Regions from separate parts of the Ensifer sp. Root1252 genome, predicted to be linked through region 1. Evidence: riboswitches for the same ligand, from Rfam matches in the RefSeq annotation. Region 1 holds a riboswitch; the other holds the start of a gene.
What was found. A riboswitch is a leader RNA that binds a small molecule or an ion and turns the genes downstream of it on or off. The one in region 1 is predicted to bind FMN.

Region 1 (8,285 bases):
GTCGATGATGACGATGTGGTTGTTCTCCTGCAGCGTCAGCGCAATCTCGTCCTTGCCGTTGAAGGACACGAATTCCGGCTCCGGGTCGTCGCCTGCAACCTCGGCAAGACCGGTGAGGGTCACGTGCTTGATCGTCGCGCAATCGGCACCACCATCCTTCAGAGACAGGATCACCAGGTCGCCGGCAGGCATCTGCGGGATCTTGCCGTCGTTGACCTCTTCATCGCGCTCATTCTCGATCGCGATCGCAGCAATGGTCCGGTCCTTGTTGACCGCGACGGAGTCCGGCTGGCCGCCGAGATCGCAGGTCGACTCGACCTTCTTCGAGGCAACGTCGACGGTAGCGAGAAAGCCGGAAGGCTTGGTGAAGCTTTCGCGTGTGTTGACCGCGATCAGGGCCTTGGTACCGGCGACGGTTACCGAGGTCGGCTCGCCATCGAACGACACGATACCGGCCGCCTTCGGCGCCTTGGCGTCGGTGATATCGATAAGGCCGATGCGCTTGCCCGGGCTATCGGAATAGATCAGCGTATTGCCGTCTTCGGTGGCGGTAATGATTTCCGCGGATGTCGCGTCCTTGCGGGCATCGCCCTCCGGCAGATTGTCGGCAACGGCGAAGGACGCAATACGATTGAACACCGGTTCGGCGGCAGCCGGAAAGGCAACGGACGCAAGAAGTATGGCGGCAAGTGCCGTTCTGCATGATGAAATGGTCATGAAAAATCCCCCATGTCGAATATTCAAAACAAGGGGGTTCTGCGGGATGGCGATGACAGGCGCATGACAGTCCCGCGCCTTTGTTGTGCAGCGTTGTCTTACGCGGTCGCGCGCTCGCGTTTCATCTCGTTGCGCATGATGAAAAGCGAGGCGCCGAGGATCAGGACCGCCCCCAGCCACAGATAGCCGCTCGGCGCATAACCGAAGACGAGCCAGCCGGCGAGAACGTTGAGCGGTAGCTTGAGATCGTCGAAAGGCTGCACATACGCTGCGTCTGCGACGGTATAGGCAAGCGTCAACAGATACTGTGCCACCACGGTCAAAAGCCCCGCCAGCACCAATAGCGCAAGGATAGTTCCACTCGGCACGACAAACCCTGCCGACAGCGCCAGCACACCATTGATCGGCGTCAGAAGCACGAGCAACCAGACCGTTATCGTCTCAGGGCGCTCGATGCCTGTCAGGCTCTTGGTGATCAGCGACGCCGCCCCCCAGAGCAGCGCCGAGAAAACCGGCAGCAGCGCTGCCCAGGTGAAGCTTTCCGACCAGGGCTGCAGGATGATCGTGGCGCCGGCAAAGCCGACTGCCGCCGCTGCCCAGCGTGCCGGACCAACGCGTTCGCCCAGGAAGAGCCGCGCACCAAGAATGATGAAAAATGGCGATGTCATCACCAGCGCGATCGCCTGCCAGATCGGAACAGAAGCCAGGCCCGAAACCCAGGCCCCTACGCCGAGCGCCGCAAAGGCAACGCGAATGACGTGACGCCAGGGGTAATCGGTGCGCATGGCCGACAGGCCGGCGCGAAACAGGAACGGCAGGGAGAAGACGAGTGCAAATGCATATTGCCAGAAGGCAGTCGAGGTGGCGGAAAAGCCGAGTTGCATCGTCATCCATTGCGTGACGACATTCAGGAGAGCAAAGGCGACGCCGGCCAGTATCATCCAGGCCGCACCGGCCATGGCACGGGAGGTGAAAAGTGCTTGGGTCGTCTCGCTCATGTCCTTCATCCGCAAACAGGGACCTACACAAATCAGGACACATGAGCGCAGGATGCGACGACGGACCGCCCGCCCGTCGCACCCACGATCATTCTCTTTCATCCGGACTGTGACCGTCGGCTCCGGAATCGCACCGGATCTGCTAACCTTCCGACACGACAGCGCCTGAAGTGCTCGCGGGCTTGGGCCTGCTGCATAATTCCTTAAATCCAATCCGATTTAAGGAGAAAATTATGCAGCAGCTTTCAAGTGTCACAGCGTCCGTTGCGCGTCATATTTGACGCGCGGCGCTGAGCCCTTACCGCCGGTGGGGAGTTTCACCCCGCCCTGAGAACAGGGCTGAGCCGTAGACCAAAGACCGCGCTGCTGCAAGGGCAGCCGAAACGCAAAAGGGTCCGGCGTGAACCGAACCCTTCAAGACTTGGACGGCCGGCCTCGTATCCGGCCGTCAAGCAAACCTATCAGCCGTTAACGGCATCCTTCAGGCCCTTGCCGGCCGTGAACTTCGGAACGTTGCGTGCCGGGATGTCAACTTCAGCGCCCGTGGACGGGTTGCGGCCCTTGGAGGCTTCGCGACGCGAAACGGAGAAGTTGCCGAAACCGACGAGGCGAATGTCGCCACCGTCCTTAAGTTCAGCCTGGATGGTCTCGAAAACTGCATCAACTGCGGAAGATGCGTCGGTCTTGGAAAGTCCGGCCTTCTCAGCAACGGCAGACACGAGCTCATTTTTGTTCATGTTTCCACCCCTTTCAAAATGGTTCGAAACGACTGTGTTTTTAAGCCGCGGCGGCTTGCGCATCGCCCGCGTCTTGCCATTCCCAATTGCGCCTAATCCCTTGGAATGCAAGGCTTGCAGCATGCTTTTACAACAAAAAAGACCGGCCAGAGGCCGGTCTTCCTTGTTTTTCTGCCAAATGGGCCTGACGGGAACACAATTGCACCCGCCCGGTCCTGTCAATCAGTGGGCGATGGAAGCGCCCGCTTCGTCCTGCGAATCAACCGCGGCGACGGTTGCCGGCTCATTTGCCGGGTCCCATTCGATCGGCTCCGGGACGCGGACCAGAGCGTGCTCGAGCACTTCACCCATCCGCGAAACGGGGATGATCTCCAGCACGTTCTTCACGTTGTCCGGGATCTCGGCGAGATCCTTGGCGTTTTCCTCGGGGATCAGCACCTTCTTGATGCCGCCGCGAACGGCCGCCAGCAGTTTTTCCTTCAGTCCTCCGATCGGCAGCACGCGGCCGCGAAGGGTGATCTCACCCGTCATCGCCACGTCCTTGGAGATCGGAATACCGGTCATGACAGAGACGATCGCTGTTGCCATGGCAACACCGGCCGACGGGCCATCCTTGGGCGTCGCGCCTTCCGGCAAGTGCACGTGGATGTCGCGCTTGTCGAACAGCGGCGGCTCAATGCCGAAGTCGATCGCCCGCGAGCGGACATAGGATGCCGCCGCCGAAATCGATTCCTTCATCACGTCGCGCAGGTTGCCGGTGACGGTCATGCGGCCCTTGCCGGGCATCATGACGCCTTCGATCGTCAGCAGTTCGCCGCCGACCTCGGTCCAGGCAAGACCTGTGACCACACCGACCTGATCGTCGCGTTCGGCTTCGCCGTGACGATAACGCGGTACGCCAAGGTAGTCCTGGATGTTGCCGGCAGTGACTGCCACTGCCTTGGCCTTGCCCTTGATGATCTCGGTTACCGCCTTGCGGGCGAGCTTCATCAGTTCGCGCTCGAAGTTACGAACGCCGGCTTCGCGTGTGTAGGTCTGGATGATCGCCATCAGCGCACCGTCGGTGACCGAAAACTCTTTCGGCTGCAGCGCGTGATCGCGGATCGCCTTCGGCAGCAGGTGCCGCTTGGCGATTTCAAGCTTTTCCTCTTCGGTGTAGCCGGCAATACGGATCACTTCCATGCGGTCCATCAGCGGCGCCGGAATGTTCAGCGTGTTCGCCGTGGTGATGAACATCACGTTGGACAGATCGTATTCGACTTCAAGGTAGTGATCCATGAAGGTCGAGTTCTGTTCTGGATCCAGCACCTCCAGCAGAGCCGAGGACGGGTCGCCACGGAAGTCCTGGCCCATCTTGTCGATCTCGTCGAACAGGAAGAGCGGGTTGGACTTCTTCGCCTTCTTCATCGACTGGACGACCTTGCCGGGCATCGAGCCAATGTAGGTGCGGCGGTGACCGCGGATTTCGGCTTCGTCACGAACGCCACCCAGCGCCATGCGCACGTATTCGCGGCCGGTCGCCTTGGCGATCGACTTGGCAAGCGAAGTCTTGCCGACGCCCGGAGGGCCGACGAGGCACAGGATCGGGCCTTTGATCTTCGTCGAACGGGCCTGGACGGCGAGATATTCGACGATGCGCTCCTTGACCTTGTCGAGGCCGAAGTGATCGACGTTGAGCACTTCCTCGGCATGGTTCAGATCGGTCTTGATCTTGGACTTCTTGCCCCACGGCATGCCAAGCAGCCAATCCAGATAGTTGCGCACGACGGTTGCTTCCGCCGACATCGGGCTCATCTGGCGCAGCTTCTTCAGCTCGGCGTCGGCCTTTTCGCGCGCTTCCTTGGAAAGCTTGGTCTTGGCGATGCGCTCTTCGATTTCGGCCATCTCGTCGCGGCCGTCTTCACCGTCGCCGAGTTCCTTCTGGATCGCCTTCATCTGTTCGTTGAGGTAGTACTCGCGTTGGGTCTTCTCCATCTGGCGCTTGACGCGCGAACGGATACGCTTTTCCACCTGCAGGACGGAGATCTCACCTTCCATGAAGCCGAGCGCCTTTTCCAGGCGCATCTTCACGCTGGTGGTTTCCAGCATTTCCTGCTTTTCGACGATCTTGATCGATAGATGCGATGCGACGGTGTCGGCAAGCTTCGAATAATCTTCGATCTGGCTCGCGACGCCGACGACTTCCGGAGAAATCTTCTTGTTGAGTTTCACGTAGCTTTCGAATTCGGAGACGACCGAGCGGCTGAGCGCCTCGATCTCGACCGGATCTTCTTCCGGCTCGTCAAGCGCCTGTGCGGACGCTTCGTAGAATTCTTCGCGCGGCGTGTAGCTGTCGATCTTGGCGCGCGTGCGCCCTTCGACCAGCACCTTGACGGTGCCGTCGGGCAGCTTCAGGAGCTGCAGGACATTGGCAATCGTGCCCACCTGGTAGATCGCCGAGGCTTCCGGATCGTCGTCCGTCGCGTTGATCTGGGTGGCAAGCATGATCTGCTTGTCGGTCCCCATGACTTCTTCAAGCGCACGGATGGACTTTTCACGGCCGACAAAGAGCGGCACGATCATGTGCGGGAAGACTACAATGTCGCGAAGCGGCAAGACCGGATAGGTCGCGCTTTCAGTCGCCGGAGACGTTTTGCTCGTCATGTCATTTCCTTTCCGTCCCGATTTCGGGCCCGTTCCCGGGAGCCACAGCGGCACTCCCGGTTGTCATATTTTCCACATGAAAGTGGAGTGCTAGAGAGTCCTTTTCAAGGCTCGCCGCAACATCCACCATCAGTGGCCGGGTCCTTCTGACTACGCTTTATTGCTGTTGCGTACCTTGCGACGGAAAACGAGGCTTCAAGGATATGCAACGGCCGAGGCCCTCTACTGAATCGTCACATCATTGCGTTGTTAAGACACTTTAGCAACAACCGAATTGTTAAATCGTCCCCCGCGCAAGCCATCTCAACAACTAAGTGCAAGGCCATGAAAAAGCCCGCACGAGGCGGGCTTTTTCAGGTCCGATCTGTGGGCCTGCGATCAGGCCGAAACGTTCGCCTTCTCTTCCGAGCGCTCGGAATAGATGTAGAGCGGCCGCGCCGCACCCTTCACCACCTCGTCGGAGATCACGACTTCGCGAACGCCTTCGAGCGTCGGCAGCTCGAACATCGTGTCGAGCAGGATCTTTTCCATGATCGAGCGCAGGCCACGGGCGCCGGTCTTGCGCACGATGGCGCGACGGGCGATCTCGCGCAGCGCGTCCTCGTGGAAGGTCAGTTCGACGTCCTCCATCTCGAACAGCCGCTGGTACTGCTTGATCAGAGCGTTCTTCGGCTCGGACAGGATCTGGATCAGCGCGTCCTCATCGAGGTCTTCGAGCGTTGCCAGAACCGGCAGACGGCCGATGAATTCCGGGATCAGGCCGAACTTAACCAGATCTTCCGGCTCGAGTTCGCGCAGAACTTCGCCGACGCGGCGATCTTCCGGCGAGCGAACCGTCGCGCCGAAACCGATCGACGTCTTCTCGCCACGGGCGGAGATGATCTTATCGAGGCCGGCGAAGGCGCCGCCGCAGATGAACAGGATATTGGTGGTATCCACCTGCAGGAATTCCTGCTGAGGATGCTTGCGGCCACCCTGAGGCGGCACCGAAGCAACAGTGCCTTCCATGATCTTCAAGAGCGCCTGCTGCACGCCCTCACCGGAAACGTCACGGGTGATCGACGGGTTGTCGGATTTGCGCGAGATCTTGTCGACTTCGTCAATGTAGACGATGCCGCGCTGGGCGCGCTCGACATTGTAGTCGGCAGCCTGCAGCAGCTTCAGGATGATGTTTTCGACGTCTTCACCGACATAGCCGGCTTCCGTCAGCGTCGTCGCATCGGCCATCGTGAAGGGCACGTCGATGATGCGTGCAAGCGTCTGTGCGAGATAGGTCTTGCCGCAACCGGTCGGGCCGACGAGCATGATGTTCGACTTCGCCAGCTCCACATCGCTGCCCTTGGCCGCATGGGCCAGACGCTTGTAGTGGTTGTGCACGGCGACCGAAAGAATGCGCTTCGCCTGCTGCTGGCCGATGACGTACTCGTCGAGGACCTTGATGATTTCCTGGGGGGTCGGAACGCCATCGCGGGACTTGACCATCGAGGTCTTGTTCTCTTCGCGAATGATGTCCATGCAGAGCTCGACGCATTCATCGCAGATGAAGACCGTCGGTCCGGCAATCAGTTTGCGGACTTCGTGCTGGCTCTTGCCGCAAAACGAACAATAAAGCGTATTCTTCGAGTCACCGCCGTTGCTACCGCTGACCTTGCTCATTTCCATTTCCTTCCAGCACGCCGGACATCTTCGGAAAAGATATCACGGACCACTCAATTCGCCCCGCGCAAAGACCTGCGCCGCATTAAGAGGGCTTCCGGGAGTACTCACCGTATCAGGGCATTTTGCCCAAGATTCGGCCGCAACGACTCTCCCACCTAACTCTGAACCCTATGTCTTCACAGCTCAATAGAACATTAAGGGGTCATCTTAGCGGCTTTACCCCCTCGATAAAGCCCTTTCACCATTACAATTGTGTCACAATTGCATCTATCGTGACACAAAAGCGCGTTATCACGCCTGCTCTGCAGCCTCGATCGCTTCGCGCGACGTGATGACCTTGTCGATCAGACCCCAGTCGAGCGCTTCGTCGGAACTCATGAAATGGTCGCGATCGAGCGTCTGTTCAACCTCTTCGTAGGTCCGGCCGCAATGCTTGACGTAAACCTCGTTCAGGCGCCGCTTCATCTTGAGGATGTCCTTGGCGTGACGCTCGATATCAGAGGCCTGGCCCTGGAAGCCACCGGACGGCTGATGCACCATGATGCGCGAGTTCGGGGTGGCGAAACGCATGTCCTTGTGGCCGGCAGCCAGCAGGAGCGAACCCATCGAGGCGGCCTGACCGATGCACAGCGTCGAAACCGCCGGCTTGATAAACTGCATGGTGTCGTAGATCGCCATACCGGCGGTAACGACGCCACCCGGCGAATTGATGTAGAGAGCGATTTCCTTCTTCGGGTTTTCTGCCTCGAGGAAAAGAAGCTGGGCGCAGACGAGCGTTGCCATCTGATCTTCGACCGGACCGGTCAGGAAGATGATGCGCTCTTTCAGAAGGCGCGAAAAGATATCGTAGGAACGTTCGCCGCGGTTGGTCTGCTCCACAACCATCGGCACCAGCGCCATGGCGGTATCAACTGGATTTCTCATATCGAACCTTCATCAATCGGGCCCGCAATGCCTTTGCGAACCGGGAATCACAGGATTAGCCTTCTGCCCCTACATAGAGTGTCAACACCCTTCACTTCAAGTCGCCAACCTCCGATAACCTTAATCGGCGGCGCCCTTCCAGCCTAAGAACAGCGGTCCTCCACACGTGATTGCTGATAGAACATTTTTTCGCCGCCGCCTTTGCCAACGCCCTGGCTTTTGCGCTTTCCGCACAGCATTCGCCACCGCTGGGTAAACGGACGGTAAACGGCGCGCGCGCCACGGCGGACCTCAAAGCTGCGATTCGATCGGCAGGATACGGATGATCCCGGCGATAACGCGCCTCAGCAGGCTGGCGTCGGGCTCGCGCCGCAGCCGCCGCTCGGTCCCGTTGGTTCGGTCACGCCAGACGAGCCGCGCACCTTCAAGGCTTAGCCGATAACTGACGGACGGGGCCGTCTCGTCCTCAAACATCGTGGCGAGTTCGCCGGCAAGTGCTGCATCCACAAACACAACGCCCATTTCGGTGTTCAGCGATGCCGACCGCGGGTCGAAATTCATCGAACCGACGAAGCCGTTCAGACCATCGACCACAAAGGCCTTGCTG
Region 2 (8,285 bases), on a different contig from region 1:
TCCAGCTCCGCAGTCGCGGGAACGGCAGCCTTCCACCAGGACCAGGAGGTCGTGCAGGCCAAGCGGCTGATGGTGAAGTCGGCGGCGCGCAAATATCTCATGGTCGATCACGACAAGTTCGGGCGTTCCGCCCTGCATTTCCTGACAGGGCTCGACGCCTTCGATGCGGTGCTGACCGGCGCCGAGGTGGCGGATGAGCATGCCGCGACGCTCCGCGAGGCCGGAATCCCCCTGGTGACGGTCGACAATCGAAAAGCATCGGAGAAAGCATGAACAAGCCGCAGCTCTGGGTGGGCACAAGCTGGAAGATGAACAAGACGCTGGCGGAGGCCATGGTCTTTGCCGAGAGGCTGGCCGCAGCGGACGGAGCGCGCGACGAGCGCATCCAGCGTTTCGTCATTCCACCCTTTACCGCCGTCAGACAGGTCAAGGAACGGCTCGTGCAAACGGGCGTCAAGGTCGGTGCGCAGAACATGCATTGGGACGACGCCGGCGCCTGGACCGGCGAGGTTTCGCCGGTGATGCTGAGGGACTGCAACCTCGATGTGGTCGAGCTTGGCCATAGCGAACGGCGCGAGCACTTCGGCGAGACCGACCGTACCGTGGGCCTGAAGACGGCAGCGGCGGTGCGCCACGGCCTGGTGCCGCTGATCTGCATTGGCGAGACGCTCGCCGAGCGCGAGGCGGGCGAGGCGGATGCCGTCCTGAAGCGGCAGGTTGAAGGCGCGCTGGAACTGCTGGAAGGCGACGCGCGCAAGGCGACGATCCTGCTCGCCTACGAGCCGGTCTGGGCCATCGGCGTCAACGGCATTCCGGCAACATCAGACTATGCCGACGAGCGCCATAAGCGGATCGCCGACGTGGCGCAAGGCGCGCTCGGCGTGCGCGTTCCCGTCCTCTACGGCGGCAGCGTCAATCCCGGCAATTGCGAAGAACTGATCACCCAGGGGCACATCGACGGCCTGTTCATCGGCCGCTCCGCCTGGGACGTCAATGGCTATCTCGACATTCTGCAGCGCGTCTCGAAGGCGATCTGAGCCCTCGTACCCCGCAGATCAACAAGACGGAAAGGAACAATCATGAAGATCGCAATCGGAGCAGACAGCGCCGGCAAGCCCTTGCTCGACGTCATCGCCGCCCATCTCAAGGGCAAGGCCGACCTCGAAGTCAGCGACCTCAGCCAGTCCGGTTTCTACGCCGACCTGTCGCAGAAGCTGGCGCAGACCATCGTCGATGGCGACAACGAGCGCGGCATCCTGTTCTGCGGCACCGGTATCGGCGTCTGCATCTCGGCCAACAAGGTGCCGGGCATCCGCGCCGCGCTGACCCACGACACCTATTCCGCTGAGCGGGCGGCAAAGTCGAACAACGCACAGATCATCACCATGGGCGCGCGCGTCATCGGGCCGGAGCTGGCGAAGTCGATCGTTGATACCTGGCTCGCCTCCGAATTCGACGCGAACGGCCCGTCGGCCGGCAATGTCGACGCGATCGATCGTCTCGACGCGGCGAAGTAAGCGAGCCAACTGCTAGAGCGTTTCCGGTTTAAACGGAGCCACAGACCCGCTCTATCTCTTTGTTTTTACGCATTTCCTGGCGGAAAGCCGATTCGCACTTTTCCTGGAAATGCTCTAATACCGCAATGCACGTTGATCCTCCCTCGCGCATCGCGGCGAGACGCCCGGCAGAGATGCCGGGCGTCTTTTCCTGATTTGCCACTGCCTAATTCGTTTCAGCGTCGTTTGCGCGTCATGTTTGAGGCGCGGCGCTGTCGGGTGTTTTGGCAGACCGCCGGGGCACTGCCGGCTTGACGAAGCTTCTGTAAATATTTGAACATGCTTGCATATCGTCACGTCAGCGAGGAATGCCGCCCCATGCCCGACGCCCCAACGACACCGCCGCATGCCGGAAGCCACCGCCTGGCGCGCATGAGCGGCCGCGACACGCACGAACACCACCGCACAGCCACGACGCTCGAGCTTCTGTTCGACCTGACCTTCGTCATCGCCTTCAGCCTTGCGGCATCGCAGCTTGCGCATCTGATGGCCGAAGGACATTTCAAGGCGGGGCTGATCGGCTTCTTCTTCGCCAGCTTCGCCATCTGCTGGGCCTGGATCAATTTCACCTGGTTTGCTTCCGCCTATGACACCGACGACTGGGTGTTCCGGTGCGTGACCATGGTGCAGATGGTCGGCGTGCTGATCCTGGCGATCGGCCTTCCCGCCATGTTCCGCTCGGTCGACGAGGGTGCCCATCTCGACAATGGCGTGATGGTGCTCGGATACGTCGTCATGCGGGTGGCGATGATCTTCCAGTGGCTGCGCGCCGCCGGCCAAGATCCGGCACGACGGCAGGCCTGCATGACCTATGTGGTAGCGATCACGGTTGCGCAACTCGGCTGGGTCGTGCAGATCTTCGTCGACTTCTCGATCGTTGTCACCTTCGCCATGGTCGTGGCGCTCACCGTCATCGAGATGCTCGGGCCCTATATCGCCGAGACGCGGCATGGCGGCACGCCCTGGCATGCCCACCATATTGCGGAACGCTACGGCCTTCTGGCAATCATCGCGCTCGGAGAAGGCGTCGTCGGCACGGTCGCCTCGATCACGGCGGTGGTGGATGGGGAGGGCTGGAACCTCGACGTGGCGCTCGTCTGCCTTGCGGGCACCGGGCTTACCTTCGGCATGTGGTGGATCTATTTCCTGTTGCCGAGTGCCGAGGTCCTGCACGTGCACCGCAGACGCTCCTTCGTCTGGGGCTATGGTCACATGTTCATTTTCGCCGCGATCGTTGCGACCGGTGCGGGCCTGCATGTCGCCGCCTATTACATCGAGCACAAGGCGCATATCGGGTCGCTTGCGACCGTGTTGACGGTGGCGGTCCCGGTCGCGGCCTATATCGCTCTGGTCTACGGCATGTATGCCTATCTGCTGCGGCAGTCGGAACCGCTTCATGCCTGGCTGCTCGCCGGCACGATGCTGCTGCTTGCGGCGTCGATCGCGGCCGCGATGGCGGGCGTCGACATGGCGATCTGCCTGATCATTCTGATGTTTGCGCCGTTCGTGACCGTCGTCGGTTTCGAGGCGGTCGGTCATCGCCACCGGATGGCGGCGCTGGAACGGTGCCTTGATGAGGCAGAGCCGGTGCATTGAACGCCGGGAATTGGCTATTCGAAACAGCGGTTTGCCGGCTGTTGCTGGCGGCTTGATTCAGGTGGTTCAGAGGTTGATTCAAGCAGGCGCCGCGAAGCGGCTCGATGGTTGCGCATCGGAGCGCTGAGCGAGCCTTGCCCCTCACCCTAGCCTTCTCCCCGCAGGCGGGGAGAAGGTGGCCGGCAGGCCGGATGAGGGGTGGCGGCCGGATACGGCGCGGGCTTGCGGCCCGCCAGCAGATCAGGCGTTGAGCAGCGCCAGCTTGGCGCGGGCGTCGAGGATCTGGGCGCAGGCATTGGCGGCTTCTTCGCCCTTGGCGACGAAGTGTTCGCGGAAGAAGGCGATCAGCGGCGCGCTTTCCTGGAAATTGTGCGGCGTCAGCACGGCCGACAGCACCGGCACGTCGGTATCGAGCTGGACGCGCATCATACCGTCGAGCACCGTGCCAGCGACGAAGTCATGGCGGTAGATGCCGCCATCGACGACGAAGGCGGTGCCGAGGATCGCGGCGTAACGGCCGGTCCTGGCAAGCTTCTGCGCGTGCAGCGGGATTTCCAGCGCGCCTGGCACGTCGAAGATCTCGACGTCGGCGGCACTGCCGCCGAACTTCGTCCATTGGGCGACGAAGGCATCGACACAGCGGTCGACGATGTCGGCGTGCCAGCGGGCACGGACAATCGCAATCTTGGCGGTGGGGTGGGAAAGAATAGTCATGGTCTCAAGCCTTCCAGGGTTTGGCGTTTCCAATTTTCCCGTCGGGCGAACATGCACGCGCGCGAAACCCCGGTGTGGGGTCCACGTTCCTGCTTGCTCTCTTCCATCCGGACTGTGACCGTCGGCTCCGGAATCTGACCGGATCTGCTGACCTCCGAAGTAGACCTCCGAAGCGCTCGCGGGCTTCGATCTTTCGATCGCTACCGCCGGTGGGGAGTTTCACCCCGCCCTGAGAACAAGAGCGACTATATAGATCGGCCGTGCCTGGTCAAACGCATGACGCGACGAAAATCCGGGAAATCGCGACAGATTTTTTCCGTGCCGTATCGCTCCCGGACAAATCTGTTCCCGTCGGGAGCCGCCGTAGTCTGACCTCGGCCGCGTGCCGCGTCGCCGCCACGAGACATTTATCTGCGGACGCGACGCGGGGCTTCGTCTTCGGCGGCGATCGCGCGTGCGGACCAATGGAGCAGCGCCTGCCTGTCATCAAGGCAAGTGACCGGTGCTTCGTAGTAGCGGTGCACGACCACCGGTTTGCCGCCCTTGTTGTAGGTGAACGGCTGACATCCTTCGCTGAGAAGCGCATCTCTCAGGGGCTGATCAACCCTGAAATAGAGGCGATCCTTGATGCTGATGGCGAACTGGCGATCAGCGACAAGATAGGCCCAAGCCGAAGAAGCGGCCTATGTCAACGGGACCGATATCCGCGAGTTCTTCGTGGATATGGGTGACGAACGCACTCGGCTGCGCTTTAGTCATGGCGGCCGCCGGTGCAAAATGCGCTGTTTTTCATTCGACGGTTCAGGCAATCTCTCCACGGCATGTGCAAGGCAGCTACTGCATGTTTCCTTAAATCCTATTCGATTTAGGGATAAAAACATGCAGCACTTCAAAGCGCTACAGCGACCTTTGCGCGTAACAAGACGCACGCGCTGTAGGGGGACGCTGGAGATCTACTCGCGGATGACGAGCAGGTCCTTGGCGGCAAAGCGGAGCGTGACGTTCGAGCCGAAGGCCGGCGGCGTCAGGCCGGGGTCGTTGAACATGTCGAAGGAGATGACGTCGCCGCCGATGCGCAGCTTGGTGCGGATGACCGAGCCGAGGAAGCTGGTCGAAACCACCTCGCCGGTCAGCGCGGTGTCGCCCCTGGCGCTGTCGGCGATCGAGCCTGCCTCCGGGCGCAGCGCCAGCGAAATGTTGTCGCCACCCTTCATGCCGGCGATCGGCTCCTTCAGCGACACCTGCTGGTTGCCGATGGTGACAGCACCGGCGGCCGGGTCGGCGACCTTGGCTTCGATGATGTTGAGCGTGCCGACGAAGGAGGCGACGAATCGGGTCGCAGGGGTGTTGTAGATCTCGAACGGCGTGCCGATCTGGTCGGCTCGCCCGGAATTCATGACGACGATGCGGTCGGAGATCGACAGGGCTTCTTCCTGGTCATGGGTGACGAAGACAGTGGTGATGCCGAGCTGCTGCTGGATCTGGCGGATTTCCTCGCGCAGCGACACGCGGATCTTGGCGTCGAGCGCCGACAGCGGCTCGTCGAGCAGCAGCACCTGCGGCTTGACGGCGAGGGCGCGCGCGAGCGCCACGCGCTGCTGCTGGCCGCCGGAAAGCTGGTAGGGGAAGCGGTCGGCCAGGTGCTCGAGCTTGATCAGGCTCAGCATCTGCTTGACGCGTGTATCGATCTCCGACTTCTGCGCCCCGGCGACTTTCAGGCCGAAGGCGACGTTGTCGTTGACGTTCATGTTGGGAAACAGCGCATAGGCCTGGAACACCATGCCGATGTTGCGCTGGTTGGGCTTCAGCGTTCCCTGGTCCTTGCTGTCGATGGTGATCGTGCCGCCCGACGGCGTCTCGAAGCCGGCGATCATGCGCAGGATCGTCGTCTTGCCGCAGCCTGACGGGCCTAGGAACGAAACGAACTCGCCCTTGTCGATGACCATGTTGAAGTTGTGCACGACCTGAACCGGGCCGAAGGACTTCTGGATATTGTTCAGTGTCAGGAATGCCATGTGATCAAGCCTTGGCCGGAGCGGATTTCTGGATGCGGGAAACGAGCTGGATCAGACCCATGCTGAGCCAGGTGATGGCGAATGCGATGACCGCGAGCGCCGAAGGCTCATAGGCCTTGTTGGCGCCGACGAGCTGCAGGTACGGACCGAAGGCCGGGCGGTTGAGCAGCGCGGCCATGGTGAATTCGCCCATGACGATCGCAAAGGTGATGAAGGCGCCGGAGAGCACGCCACTCATGACGTTGGGGAAGATGCAGCGAAACAGGATCGTCGGCCATTTGGCGCCGAGGCTTTCGGCGGCTTCCGTCAGCGTGCGGACGTCGATCGCCCGCATCGCGGTATCGACCGCCCGGTACATGTAGGGCAGGGACAGCGTCATGTAGGAGAACATCAACAGCGCATTGGTGCCGGAGATCGAGCCGGTCAGCGGGATCCACGACGAGGAGTTGTAGAGGCGCAGATAGCCGAAGACGATGACGATCGCCGGGATGACCAGCGGCAGAAGGGTGATGAATTCGATGATCGGGCGCACCTGCGGCAGGCGAAGGCGGACCCAATAGGCGGTCGGCACCACCAGCAGCATGCCGAAGACGATGGTCAACACGGCCATCATCATCGAATAGCCGAAGGTCTCGCGGAACTGCAGGTCGGAGAAGACCGAGCGATAGGCGTCGAACGAGTATTCGCCGCGGCGCATGCGCAGCGAGAATTCCAGCGTGCCCAGCAGCGGGATGATGAAGTAGCTTGCACCGATGGCGATGGCGATCCAGGCGCCGAGACGTTGTGCTTTCATTTCTGCCACCGTTCGGCGCGCATACGCAGCCAGATATAGAGAACGTTCGAGATGCCGGTGATGACGATCATGCCGAGCGCCAGCGCATAGCCGAGGTTCGGATTGTGCAGCACGTCGCCGCGGATCTGCGCATAGAGCAGGATCGGCACGATGTTGAGCGAGGACCCGGTCAAGGCATAGGCCGTGGCGATCGCGCCGAAGGCGTTGGCAAACAGCAGGAGCGTGGTGCCGAGCAGGCTCGGCCACAGGATCGGCAGCGCCACCATGCGCCAGTACTGCCAGGTCGAGGCGCCAAGGATTTCAGAGGCTTCGCGCCATTCTTTCTTCAGACCATCGAGCGCCGGCGTCAGGATCAGCACCATCAGCGGGATCTGGAAATACATGTAGGTGATGGTCAATCCGAAAAACGACAGCAGGTTGAAGCCGGTCGAATAGAGATTGAAGCCGAACCATTCGCGCAGGAAGACGGTGACGAGGCCGGTGCGCCCGAGGGTCGCGAGGAAGGCGAAGGCGAGCGGCACGCCGGCGAAGTTCGAGGCGACGCCCGAAAAGGTCAGGAGGCCCGAGCGGATCCAGGTCGGCACGCCGCCGAGCACGATTGCCCAGGCGAGGAAGAAGCCGATCAGCGCGCCGCCGATCGAGGACGCGATCGAGATCCGGATCGAGATCCAGTAGGCGCTGAGGATCGAGGGCGTGAACAGATCGCCGATGTTCTTGAAGGTAAAGCTGCCATCGGGCGTCAGGAACGCGCCGGTGACGAGATAAAGCGTCGGGATGATCAGGAACAGCAGCGCGAAAAGCATGAAGGGGGCAATGCCGAGCCAGTCGATGACGGCTCGCTTGCTGATCAAGGTCGGTGAAGCGGTGCTCATATAGGCTTTCTGTCCCGAGGCTTGCAGTGACCTTTGCGCGTCCGCATGAACGCACAAAGATCGCCTTAGCGCTTTGATTTGCTGCAAAATTCCTTAGATCGATACCGAGCTAAGGAATTGTGCACGAGATTAAACCATGTCGCGCAAAAGCGTGTTGCGGTTTGCGACAACGACATGCGCAAAAACAAGACCTTAAAGCGCAGCAAGCGAATCCTGGTGATCGTGACGCGCTTTAGGGAAACCTCCCCGCGCCGAGGCGCGGAGAGGCGGAAGTCATGGATATTACTGCACGTTTGCGCCGACGACGCTATCCCACTTGGTGGTAATCGCTTCCTTGCCCTTGGCCTGCTCTTCGAGCGTCGGGAAGACAGCCTTTTCGTAGGCTGCTGCCGGCGGCAGCTTGTCGAGCAGTTCCTGCGGGATCTTGCCGTTCTTGGCGAGGTCGTTGAAGCGGATCGGGTGGCAATAGCCCTTCAGCCAGCCGAGCTGACCTTCGTCGGAATAAAGATACTCCATCCACAGCTTTGCCGCGTTCGGGTGCGGCGCGTAGGCCGAGATCGCCTGGACGTAGACGCCGGCGACGACGCCCGAAGCCGGAACGACGACTTCAACCGGCGGGTTGCCGTTGAGGCTGTCGCGCCAGGAAAGGCCGTTGTAGTCCCAGGCGATCACGACCGGGGTCGAGCCCTGCGCGAGCGAGGCGGACTTGCCGATAACCGGAACGAAGTTGCCGGCCTTG

Region 2: it holds a riboswitch for FMN, as region 1 does, so the genes downstream of both, ASD02_RS13115 (6,7-dimethyl-8-ribityllumazine synthase) here and ASD02_RS27235 (DMT family transporter) in region 1, are expected to answer to the same signal.

The regions. Positions count from the first base shown of each region.
Region 1 covers NZ_LMDT01000034.1:92,132-100,416, forward strand. The annotation lists gene ASD02_RS27230 (esterase-like activity of phytase family protein) at 1-717, opposite strand, end outside; gene ASD02_RS27235 (DMT family transporter) at 816-1,715, opposite strand; FMN riboswitch at 1,802-2,054, opposite strand; gene hupB (DNA-binding protein HupB) at 2,177-2,452, opposite strand; gene lon (endopeptidase La) at 2,675-5,095, opposite strand; gene clpX (ATP-dependent Clp protease ATP-binding subunit ClpX) at 5,474-6,751, opposite strand; gene clpP (ATP-dependent Clp endopeptidase proteolytic subunit ClpP) at 7,046-7,678, opposite strand; gene ASD02_RS27260 (phospholipase D family protein) at 7,970-8,285, opposite strand, start outside.
Region 2 covers NZ_LMDT01000012.1:114,388-122,672, forward strand. The annotation lists gene ASD02_RS13095 (DeoR/GlpR family DNA-binding transcription regulator) at 1-273, shown strand, start outside; gene ASD02_RS13100 (triose-phosphate isomerase) at 270-1,037, shown strand; gene ASD02_RS13105 (RpiB/LacA/LacB family sugar-phosphate isomerase) at 1,080-1,517, shown strand; gene ASD02_RS13110 (low temperature requirement protein A) at 1,875-3,152, shown strand; gene ASD02_RS13115 (6,7-dimethyl-8-ribityllumazine synthase) at 3,393-3,866, opposite strand; FMN riboswitch at 3,958-4,107, opposite strand; gene ASD02_RS13125 (ABC transporter ATP-binding protein) at 4,820-5,881, opposite strand; gene ASD02_RS13130 (ABC transporter permease) at 5,886-6,674, opposite strand; gene ASD02_RS13135 (ABC transporter permease subunit) at 6,671-7,546, opposite strand; gene ASD02_RS13140 (ABC transporter substrate-binding protein) at 7,829-8,285, opposite strand, start outside.